DNA from 2 places in the Synechococcus sp. W55.2 genome. Region 1 is predicted to be linked to the other one. Evidence: riboswitches for the same ligand, from Rfam matches in the RefSeq annotation. Region 1 holds a riboswitch; the other holds the start of a gene.
The links. Region 1 has a riboswitch for cobalamin ahead of NW828_RS08285 (sirohydrochlorin chelatase). Riboswitches for the same ligand answer to the same signal wherever they lie in the genome.
Positions count from the first base shown of each region.

Region 1 (5,946 bases):
AAACTGGCACCCTGACTGAAGGTCGTCCCACTGTCACCGATATTTGGGCCCACGGCTCCTCTCCCCTGGCGGTGTTGCGCCTGGCAGCGGCGGTGGAGCGGCACTCGGAACATCCTTTGGCCCAGGCGGTGGTGCAGAAAGCCGAAGCGGAAAAAATTGCCATCCCTCCTGCCCAGCATTTTCAGGCAAGGATAGGCAGTGGGGCAGAAGCCTGGGTGGAAGACCAGTGGATCCGCATTGGTCGGCTGAGCTGGCTACAGGAGATGGGGATCCCCTGGGATCCCTCTTGGTCAGAGAGGGTTCAGAATTGGGAAAGCCAGGGCAAAACGGTGATCGGCGTAGCCCAATCCCAGAGCCTGGTGGGGCTGTTGGCCATTGCCGATCCGCTCAAACCCACCTCTCCTGAGGCAGTGCAACAGCTGCAACAGATGGGTCTAGAGGTGATCCTGCTGACCGGGGATAACCCCACCACGGCCCAAGCGATTGCCCGGCAGGCAGGCATTCAGCGGGTAATTGCCCAAGTCCGCCCCGATCAGAAGGCCGCTTACATTCGCAGCTTCAGACAACCTCGACACCGGGTGGCGATGGTGGGAGATGGCATTAACGATGCTCCGGCTCTGGCAGAAGCCGATGTGGGGATCGCCATTGGTACAGGTACGGATGTGGCGATGGCCGCCAGCGATATAACCCTCATGTCGGGAGATCTGCGGGGAGTCGCCACTGCCATTCAACTCAGCCGGGCCACCCTCAACAACATCCGCCAAAACCTCTTCTTCGCCTTTATCTACAATACGCTGGGGATCCCGATTGCCGCTGGGGCGCTCTATCCCTTTACAGGCTGGTTGCTCAACCCTATGCTGGCGGGGGCAGCCATGGCCCTGAGTTCCGTTTCGGTGGTCGCCAATGCCCTGCGCCTGCGACACTTTCAGCCCCCCAGACCAGCGGGCCGGCGTTAGGCCCTCTCCCAGGGGCAAGGGGGATTAGCGCGGCAACAGTTTTGCTGCCCTTTGAGCATGAGTCTGCCGTACCGCTCATGCCTCAGGGCTATCTTCTAGCAGACAAGGACATCCCCCCAGGGGGCTTGGTGAACGACAAGCGGCAAGCTAACCTAAAAGGCTCAGGCAGATTGGGGAAAGCGCGGTGCAAATCCGCCACTGTGACGCAACTGTGATGGGATCCCTCCCTCAGCCAGAACACCCACCTGCCGTTGTCCTGTACCCCTTGCGATTCACAAGGAACGGAGTTTTTTGTGTTGAATACCCTCAGTGTTTCCCCTCCCCTTTCGGTTGGGCAGCTTGCTTCTCCTTCATTGCCCCTATTGCTTATCGGCCACGGATCCCGCGACCCCCAAGGGCAGCAAGCCTTTCTGGAGCTAGCCCAGGCTTACCAAGCTCTCACCCCCCATCGACCGGTGATCCCCTGCTTTCTGGAGCTGACCCAGCCAACCATTGCCCAGGGGGTAGAGCAGTGCTTGGCCCAAGGGTGGCAAGAGATTGTGGTCCTGCCGCTGTTGCTGTTTGGGGCCCGCCACAACAAGTTCGATGTGACGATGGAATTGGATCGCCTGCAGGCCCTCTATCCCCAGTTGCGCATTCGTTACGGTGGGCCGTTGGGGATCCGCATCGAGATCCTGCAACTGCTGCGAGACCGATTGGCCGCTTTGATGGCCGCCCAACCGCAGCGGATCCCAGAAGCAGAAACCGTGCTCCTGTTTGTGGGTCGCGGCTCCAGCGATCCCGAGGCCAATGCCGAAGCCTGTAAACTGGCCCGGTTGCTTTGGGAAGGATCTGGGTTTGCCGCTGTGGAAACTTGCTTTATCGGCATTACCCATCCCCGCCTGCCCGTGGGATTGGAGCGGGCCTTGTCCTGGCATCCGCGCCGGGTGATCGTGCTGCCCTACTTTCTGTTTACGGGGGTGTTGGTGAAAAAAATCGAGGCGGCAGTGGAGAAACAACGACAACGACAGCCGGAAATCGACTGGCTGATGCTGCCGGAATTGGGCCTTGTGGACACGGTGCTGCACAGCCTGCAGCAACTGGAGCAGGAAGCCCTACAGGGCCAAACCCAAATGAACTGCCACCTGTGCAAGTTTCGCCTGGCCGTGAGCGCAGAGGTCAGAGCTGGGCATACCCATCACCACCCTCACGAGCATCATCACCACCATCACGGGCACGGATCCCATCACCACCCTCATTCTCACCATCACCCTCAGCACGGCCACACCCACGCAGCGGCTGGGGATCCCTGGGCCCAATTAGAGGGCTACCACCAACGGGCATGGCAGGTGCCCTAAGAGGGAAACAGAGGCTGCTGGCGGGATAAACTGAGTGCAGACAGGCAATTTTTGAACCTGGTTTTCCCGCTCTAGCGGTTGTGATGACGAAAAAACGATGATGCTCTCCCGCTCCTCTTGGGTTTCAGGTGCCGCTGCCGCGGGGAGCGGGATCTTTGTTTTCGCCCTGGTGGTGGGGCTGCTGGATCAGATCCTGCCCACCCTGCCCAAGGTTTCCCTCTCCCTGGCCGGGATCCCTGGGATCCTGGCTGCCGCTGGGGCCTCCTATGGGGCCTGGCGGGTGGTTCAGATGGGTCTGCAATCGGCTTCCTGGAGCGACTTTCGAGAATCGCTGGTGGCGACCCTATCTCCCTTTGATCCTGCCGATTATGGCGGCAACCCTCGGCAACCCGAGGAGGATTCTCTCCCTTTGCAGTCGGTTGACGAGGATCCTCAAACCCAGATCCGCGATCGACAAATTCTTGATCAAGCTGAGCAGCAGACGGAAACTGAAACCGAAGTAAGCGAACACACTCAAGTAAGACTGCAGGGCGAGCAGCACCAGGATCAAGCTTCGCAGGCCAAGGCCCAACAGTTGCAGCCCCTACAAGAATTGTCATCACCTTCTTCCCCAAGCCCTGAGTCGGCAAAACCCACACCAGAGCCAGAGCTCAACCAAAAACTTCGCCAACTCCAGATGCAGGTCGCCACTCTGAAAATAGAACTGGAACTCCAAGAAATCCAACTGCAGCAGTTGGAGGTGAGGCGGACTCGGCTTCAGCAGCAGAAGCAGAAACTCAAGCACGTTCTGCGTCGCACGGCGTCCGAAAATCAAAGGCTGCGCTTCTTACAGGAGCAAAAAGCCCGGCAACTGGAGCAAACTCAACAGGAGCTGCAAACTTTGCGAGAGTCCTACCGCGCCTTGCAAGTTCTACAGGAAATAAGCTCCACCCTAACCCAAAACCCATCTCACGAAAGGGCGGAAACGGAGTCCTCTAGATCCTCCGACTAGCCGACCCGCTTTAGAACAAATACACTCCCCTCGCTGCCCCGGCCCATCCGCAAATCTTCATCCAAATAGGTGATATCCAGCCAGCCCGTTGGCTCGCGGCGGCGGATATCGATTTGAATAGCCGGGATTCGCTCTGGAGCCTGCTCGAGCAAATCGAGAAAACTCTCGATCTCGTAGCTCATCAAAGCTTGGGATCCGAGCACCAATCGCTCGAAAATCACCCTCACCCGGCGCTCAGATTCGGGGTAAAAGCGCGCTGATACAGCCAAGACTCCCCGTGGCATCCAAGCCTCCAGCCAACCGGATCCCTGGATCTCCGCCACGTTGAAGACTCGTCCAGCTTTGGCCCGAATACACTGGTAGATCTCGCCGGTGGTCAAAAAAGGCAACTGTGCCAGCCGCAGCAGAGCTGTGCTCGTGGTAAATAGGGTGAGCCAGTTCCCCTCCAACCCTTCAGCAGCAGATGTTGGCTTGGGGGTGGGGTTGAGCGCTTCTAGGACGGCAATTTGAGACAAAATCTGGGCTTTTTGGTCAGGGGAAACTTTCCGGCCCCGGTCGGTCGCCTCCAGTAGGTGCAGCAGAGCCGATTTTTGCTGAGCCAGGGCCTCAGACATGGGCACACTCCGAAGGCACTGACCCTATTTTAGAGAACGCGGGATCCCTCTGCCCTCAACCGTCTTCTTCTACGGGTTTCAGATTTAGATCTGCCACCTGCTCATACCCTAGCCCGGCCCGCACCACCAGCGGCTCGGATCCCGTCAAATCGATTACCGTAGAGACCTTGGCCCGGCGGGGGGCATCGTCATCCAGCACCAGATCCACCTGTTTTTCCAACTGCCGCATTTCCTCAGCCGCAAAGATCCCACCCTCATCCCAGGGATCGCTCTCCCATTCCCAGGTTTGCCCAAAACTTAAGCCCAGGGATCCGACGGGATCCCCCCCCAGCTTGGCAGAGGTCGAGACAATTGGATTGCCCAACTCTTCCAGCAAAGCCTGACAAATGGCCGAGTCGGGCACGCGGATGCCGGTGGTTTTCCGTTTGGGCTCCATCACCAACTTGGGCACCAGCTTGGTGGCCGGCAACAGAAACGTAAACGGGCCCGGGATCAGCCGCCGCATCAGCCGATAGGCCGAATCGGTTACCTGGGCATAGTGGGCAATGCGTGAGAGAGAAGGGCACAAAAAGGTAAGAGGCTTGTCGTTGGAGAGCTGCTTGATACGGCGTACCCGCTCCACTGCTTGTTTGTGGGTCACATCGCAGCCAATGGCATAGACTGTATCGGTGGGGTAAAGCATCACCGCTCCCTCCCGCAAAGCCGCCGCAATCCGCCGGATGGAACGGGCCTGGGGCTGTTGCGGATGCAGCTTAAAGTACTCGGCCATCGGGCAGATGGGAAGAGGTCAAGACTGGGAGCAGCTACCCCCCAGGGGGTTTTCCACAAGAGGGCGGGGGGTCGGTGGCACCGACGCGGGCGGGGATCCCTGAGATTCGGGCCAGTCCTTCAGTTGTTGCATCAGGGCTTGGATGTGCAGACGGGGCAGATAGGGCCAGTCGCCCGCTTCTTCCAAATCTTGAAGCACCCGATACAGAGCTTGACGGGTATTGGGCAAAGACTCCCGAAAGGCACCTTCCAGGATCGCGCGGTGCAACTCCTCCAGCAGCCGCAGGAGCATCAGCAGCTCCACACACGCTCCCGCCCTCGCCTGGGCCGCCTGTTCAACAGCCAACATGATCTGACGCAAATCCGGTGGCAGATCCTCCGCCGAGATATACATAGCCACTCGTCTCTGGGTTCTGGGAAGGCAGGGGCTTTCCTATTCTAAGATTCTTCCGCCGTGGGACTGGATGGCTCCCACAAGATCCAACTGCGCAGGCTGTTGGGATCCCCGACCCAGGCACTGCCACACCCGCTGCAAGAGGGCATCCAGCCCCTGCTTGGCAATCGCAGAAATGGTCACCACCGAAGTGCCGGCAGCAGCAGACAGCCTCTGGGCGCGCTCGGCAACCTGCTGGGGATCCAGAACATCGATCTTGTTCAAAACCAGGATTTGTGGCTTATCGATTAACCCGTGGCCGTAGGCGCGCAGCTCCTGCTGAATAACCTGGTAATCCTTGACGGGATCCGCCGCCGTGCCATCCACCAAATGAATCAGTACCCTGGTACGCTCCACATGGCGCAAAAACTCATGGCCCAGCCCCACCCCCAAGTGCGCCCCCTCGATCAGCCCCGGAATATCGGCAAACACCACCCCATCTCCCGATGGATGGGGCACCACCCCCAAATTGGGCTGCAACGTGGTGAAGGGGTAGTCAGCAATCTTGGGCCGGGCAGAGGAGACCACCGAAATCAGAGTGGACTTGCCCGCATTGGGCAGGCCGACAATGCCCACCTCGGCAATCAACTTCAGCTCCAGGCGCAGGCGCACCCGTTCTCCTGCTTCGCCCTTGGTAAATTGGCGGGGGGCACGATTGTGGTTGCTCAAAAAATGGGCATTGCCCAAGCCGCCTTTGCCCCCACGGGCTACCAGCAATTGATCCCCCTTGCCCACCAGATCGCCCAACAATTCCCCCGTCTCCGCATTGAACACCACAGTACCGCAGGGCACCCGCACCAGCCGATCCGCACCACTGGCCCCGCTGCGATGGTTGGGCCCCCCTTTG
Region 1 is NZ_JANSHM010000034.1:15,567-21,512, reverse strand. It holds gene NW828_RS08290 (heavy metal translocating P-type ATPase) at 1-956, shown strand, start outside; cobalamin riboswitch at 1,084-1,220, shown strand; gene NW828_RS08285 (sirohydrochlorin chelatase) at 1,253-2,293, shown strand; gene NW828_RS08280 (hypothetical protein) at 2,391-3,284, shown strand; gene NW828_RS08275 (PAP/fibrillin family protein) at 3,281-3,898, opposite strand; gene NW828_RS08270 (L-threonylcarbamoyladenylate synthase) at 3,954-4,667, opposite strand; gene NW828_RS08265 (hypothetical protein) at 4,686-5,060, opposite strand; gene obgE (GTPase ObgE) at 5,100-5,946, opposite strand, start outside.

Region 2 (5,946 bases), on a different contig from region 1:
GGCCACCAGCCAAAAGGCTGCCGAGCTGATATCTCCCGGCACCTGAACTCTCTGGCCCACCAGGCGGGATCCCCCCACCACGGCCACGGTTTTCGCCTCTGGATCCACGTGAATGTCGGCTCCGAAGGCCCGCAACATCCGTTCCGAGTGATCCCGAGAGAGAGCCGGCTCGGTGACTTGGGTGGTGCCTTCTGCCAGCAGGCCCGCCAGCAAGAGGCAGGATTTCACCTGCGCCGAAGCCACCGGGGAGCGGTAGTGAATGCCCTTGAGGGATCCCCCTTGTACGGCCAAAGGTGCCAACGTCCCACCGGCCCGTCCCCAAATGCTGGCCCCCATCTGCCGCAGCGGTTCTACCACCCGCCCCATGGGCCGCGAGCGCAGGGATCGATCCCCGGTGACGGCAAAAAAGCGCCCGGCCTGGCCCGCCAGGATCCCCAGCATCAGGCGCAAGGTGGTGCCGGAGTTACCTGCATCCAACACGTCTGCCGGTTCTTGCAGCTGGCCCAGGCCAACTCCCCGAATGCGAACACACTCGCTGTTGAGCTCCGAAATATCTGCCCCCAGCGCCCGAAAACAGGCTGCCGTACTGCGGGGATCCTCTCCCAGCAACAGCCCTTGGATGGTGGTTTCTCCTTCGGCCAGGGATCCCAGCATCAGGGCGCGGTGGGAAATGGATTTGTCGCCGGGGATGCTCACTTGGCCGCGCAGGCCCTTGGCCGGCGAGAGAGTGAGGATATCGGTAGAAGAAGAGTGAGTCAACACAGCAACCCTGACGGCAGACTGGGCAAAAGCGGCAGCAGTCTCATCTTACTCAGGTTACTCAGGCCCGGACTCATGCCCCAGAGATCTTACCAGGGATCCCAAGACAGCCTGTCTTTTGACGGCAACCCCTCTTTTCCCAGAGGATCACCTTAACAACATGGATTCCTCGGTCGGGGCCTGGCCTCGGCCTTTTTTTTGCAGATACTGAACTTTGTAGCAGCAGAAATAGAACCCCCGCAGACCGTGCTTGGCAAGGTGTATCAACACGACTCTGTTTTGACCGAGGAGGTGATGGCCTACCTGCAACCCCAGGGGGGCGGTATTTTTTTGGATGTGACGTTGGGAGGGGGTGGACACAGCTTGGCGCTGCTGCGGGGGGGAGCTGCTCGAGTGGTGGGGTTGGATCGGGATCCGGCGGCTCTGCAGGCGGCGCAAGCGCGTTTTGCAGCAGAAGGGATCCCCGGCAGCCGCATCCAACTGTGGCACCTCAATTTTGCCGATTTCGATCTGCAGCAGCACGGCTTTCGGGATGAGCAGGGGCAGGGGATCCCCTTCGATGGCATCGTGGCCGACTTGGGGGTGAGTTCGCCGCAACTGGACTGTCCTGAGCGGGGATTTAGCTTTCGCGGGGAGGGGCCGCTGGACATGCGCATGGATCCCAGTACAGCTCAGGAGACTGCCGCCGATTGGGTTAATCATCGCCCGGTCGAAGAGTTGATCGAGATTTTCACCCGTTACGGCGAAGAGCGATTTGCCCGCCGCATCGCCCATCACATCGAGCAGGCTCGTCCCCTCGCCACAACTACCCAGTTGGCCCAGGTGGTTTGGCAGGCAGTACCTCCGGCAGCTCGGCGAGGCCGCATTCACCCGGCCACTCGGGTCTTTCAGGCGTTGCGCATTGCCGTGAACCGAGAACTGGAGGCTTTAGAAACCTTGCTGGCCCAAGCCCCCACTTGGTTGAAACCCGGCGGCAGGTTGGCCGTGATCAGCTTCCATAGCCTTGAAGATCGCTTGGTGAAATGGGCCTTCCGCAGGGATCCCCGTTGGCAGGTGCTCACCCCCAAGCCCTTGTCCCCTTCCGAACTGGAACGGCAACGCAATCCACGGGCCCGCTCTGCCAAACTGCGAGTGGCTGCCCGCAGCAGTCAGATGTAGGTTTAGGTTGGTTCTCCCGCTCTCAAGAGATCGGCTACTGTGAAGCGGACAGCTGTCCTGCTGAGGCCGGGAATCGGGAGAAGGGGGTTGCTATTGGGGGATGCGGGGAACTAGGGTGAAGCGGAACCGGCAGTCCTGCACCGTCGGATCCCTTGGTGTGTGTGAGGTTAAGCCCTATGGTTAGCCAGCCTTTGAACGCAGGTCTTGATCGTCCCAAGAGCCCTCGTCGCCACAGACAGCCTTCTGCTCTGAGCCGACCCCTCTCCGGTACAGTTCAGGCCAGCCGCACCCAACCTTTGAATTTGAAGTTGAAATCAGCCCATCCTCGCAGCCAGCATCTTGCTTGGGCAGAACACCTAGCCTGGTGGAAGCAAATCTCCACAGGGATGGCTATCCTCTCCGGCGTTTCAGTGTTGAGCCTTTACAGTTGGACTGTGCATACCCAAAGCCGGTGGAGCCAGCGTTACCAGGTGTGGCAGCAGATGCAACGCAACGAACGACAGTTTCTGCTGACTCAGGAATCCATCGCCAATTCTCTGCGGGAAATTGCCGACCGCTCCGAAATGGTGCCGCTGGTACCGGATCGGATGATCGAGGTGCCAATTGCCTCTCCCAGCCAAGTTGAGCCGGATCCAGCCCACCAGACGACAGCCCCGCCTGAAATCGAAAAAGCTCCTCTTTTCTACCCGGTTGGGTACTAGTCCAATGAATCCCGTGGACAGCAGCCAAGCCACTGCTCCCCTCTTACTCTCCCAAAGGCTGTGGATTTTGCAAGATCTCAGCGTATCTCTATCCTCCCTATTCTTCAAATTCTTCAAAAGTCAAGGGATCCCTGGGCCTCAGGATCTGGAATAGTAGTGGGCTACTCTTTAACTGCTTACAAAGCAAAGAAGAAGTCTGGCCCAGGTTTTCTAAGTTGGTGGGATGTGGCCCATCCGAAGCCCTGGGATTGCCGTTGGGATCCCGTTCACCCCTGGGGATGACATCCCCCCTGGCAGGATAGGAACTCCAGAGCAGGGGATGTATGATGCCTAGCACGGCTTTCTCGGAGCAATCGCAGAGAAAGCTGTACCGACAGGTTGTCCTGGGGATCAGCCAGGGCATGTAAAGGGGAAAGTCCGGTGCAAATCCGGCGCTGTGCCGCAACTGTGATGGGCTTGGGCTAGACCCATGCCCTCAGTCAGGATGCCCGCCTGCGGTTTTGGCTCGCATTTCTTCCGCGTCGCACGGAATCAGGAGCTTCAAGAAAGAAAATGAATCCCATTCTAGGTCTCAGCCTGGCGCTGGGGGGTCTTGTTTTGGGGATCCCAGCGTGGGCGCAGCCGGCGGCCTCTTCACCTTCAGCTCAAGAGGTGTTGGAAACCGGTGTTAGCGCCGAGATTTTAAATCAACCCGTCACCACACCTTTTCGCCGTCCTGGTTTGCTGCGGGATTCTTCCCGCCCGGTTTACGTCATTACCCGCCAGCAAATTCGAGAGCAAGGGGCAAGAACGGTTCAGGAGGCCCTGCGCTACCTGCCCGGGATCCTCAGCGACGGCACGGCAGGAACCCAGTTGGGAGCCCTTAGCTCCCAGTTTATGCGGGGAGGACGAACGGCCCAGGTTTTGGTGCTGTTGGATGGCCGCCCCATTAACGACCTGGGCTTTTTTGGCGGGTTTGACCTGTCCAAGATCACCACGGATGGAGTTGAGCGCATCGAGGTCTCCCCAGGCGGGGGCTCCACTTTGTATGGATCGGACGCGGTTGGCGGGGTCATTAATATCGTAACCCTGGAGCCAAAGCCGAGATCCGAGACTGTGCTGGAAGCGGCTATCGGCAGCTACGGCCTCAATGAGCAAGGGATCCAGAACCGCGGCCAGGTGCAGGATCTGGGCTGGGTGGTCAGCTATCGCCGTCTGCAGAGCAACAACGACTTTCCTTTTGAAATTAGGCGTTTGGGCAAAGCCGGCAGGCGGGAAAACTCGGCGGTGGAGTATCACAACCTACAAGCCAAGCTCACCTGGCAATTGGCAGAAGGCCAAGTCCTAACCGGAAATGCCCTTTATCTCAACAAAGCGTTTCAGGTGCCTGGCAGCACCGAGTTTCCCTCCCCCGATGCAGTGCAAAACACCAACGACCTGCTGTTAGATCTCAGTTGGCTGTGGGATCAAGAGAGGGGATCCCTGCAAGCTAGGGTATTTTTTGACGACCTCAACTATCGCTTCAGCGCCCCACAAAGCCAGGGATCCCGGGATGAGATCTCGCGAACGGGGTGGGGATCCCAACTGCAATACACCTGGAAGGCTGCTGAAAACCTGGAGCTTACTCTAGGAGCGGATTACCGATCCATTTCAGCTCGCAACACCACCTTCTCCTTTGCCAGGGGATCCACCAATGTCAACTACGACAATACCGTGAACCAAGGGGCCCTCTTTGCCCGCCTGGATTACAAGCCACAGCCCAACTTTTATCTCAACTTAGGTGTTCGCCAAGATTCGAGCAATCTGGTCAACGGTTCGGCCACCTCTCCTGCCGCAGGGATCCGCTGGGTTTTGGCAGAAAGCACCACCCTGAGGGCCAATTATGCCGGCAGCTTTCGCACCCCCTTGATCTCAAACTTATTCTTTCGTTTGCGGGGCTTTTTTGAGGTAGATGGGAACCCCAATTTGCGACCGGAGCGGGGAGAGAGTTTTGACATTGGCCTGGATCAGGCTCTGGGAGATTTTGGCCTGCTGCGCTTGACCTTTGCCCATAACCGCATCCGCGATGGCATCACCTTTGTCAGCACCGGCCCGCGCAGGGGAACCTACGAAAACATTGAGCTCGTGGAATACACGGGCTTGGAAGCAGCCCTGGATTTGCGATTGGGGGAAAACTGGACTCTTTTTGCCAACTACACCCTGAACGATCCCATCATCCGCTCGGCGCTGGATCCCAAAGCGGTTGGCAAACAGCTAGCCTTCGTGGGAGCAGACAGCCTAAACCTGTGCCTGAGCTACCGCGATGCAGAGGATCGGTATGCCTCAGTTTTCCTGCATCACATTGGCACTTTCTTTACCAACAACGCCAATACCCAATCTCTGCCCGGCTACACCAACCTGGCTCTGCGGGGAGGGATCCCGGTTGCAGAAAATCTCGCTCTCGAGGTGGGAGTCGATAACCTGCTGGATGAGCAATATGAGGTTTTCCCCGGCTACCCCGGAGTGGGTCGCACCGTTCGGCTTAATTTAAGGGGCCAATTTTAGAGCGACTTGAGGCTGACTTTTAGCTGTCTAACTCACTGCTGAATCCTTGGCCAAGACATTGAGATCGTCTTTGCCTCTTCTCACACCCTTTGCTTGGACAGAAACCTATGACTATATCAAGGAGCACCATGTCTCGATCAACTTCCCAGTTGCCCATCCAAGCTGGCAGCGCTGCTCAGCAACCCAGCGGTCATTATCTCTGGGTTTGCATCACCTGCGGATCTCGGTGGGTTAACGGCCAAAAAGAAGGGATTAGCAAGGGAGAAATGCTGCTGTCTGCCCTGCAATCTCAAACCCTCAATCCTCAACTGACCCTGAAGCCGGTTGCCTGTATGAGCGGCTGCAGCCATGCTTGTGTCGTTGCGTTGGCAGCACCTCAAAAGATGACCTATGTTTTTGGAGATCTCGATCCAAAAGATGTGGATCTCATTCTGCAGACAGCAGAGCTCTACCTCACCAAGCCAGATGGGATCCTACCCTGGGCCGAGCGCCCTCTCAAAAAAGAGGTGATTACTCGTATTCCACCACTACCTTGAGGAGCTCTCTCATGGCCGCTTTCACGCCCTGGATAACCCCTCTCCATCAAACTTGGCAGGAAGTTTCTCTGACGGGTTGGACAACCCTTTATGAAGGGATCCCTGCCCATATTGACTGCTTGGGGCCGTTGCTCTACGAGCTGTTTCAAGAGCACTGGGCCGAGATCCAGGTGGGCCATGTGGCGGAAGGCGGGGTGCTGGAGCTGGCTTTCAAGAAACCTCCAGCTTTGTGCGTGCTCTACGATGGCTATCTAACCGTTGCCACCGAA
Region 2 is NZ_JANSHM010000014.1:20,265-26,210, forward strand. It holds gene aroA (3-phosphoshikimate 1-carboxyvinyltransferase) at 1-762, opposite strand, end outside; gene rsmH (16S rRNA (cytosine(1402)-N(4))-methyltransferase RsmH) at 1,006-1,917, shown strand; gene NW828_RS04800 (hypothetical protein) at 2,094-2,618, shown strand; cobalamin riboswitch at 2,977-3,129, shown strand; gene NW828_RS04805 (TonB-dependent receptor plug domain-containing protein) at 3,171-5,141, shown strand; gene NW828_RS04810 (DUF1636 domain-containing protein) at 5,270-5,677, shown strand; gene NW828_RS04815 ((2Fe-2S) ferredoxin domain-containing protein) at 5,689-5,946, shown strand, end outside.
Region 2: linked by a shared signal. The riboswitch ahead of NW828_RS04805 (TonB-dependent receptor plug domain-containing protein) and the one ahead of NW828_RS08285 (sirohydrochlorin chelatase) in region 1 are both predicted to bind cobalamin.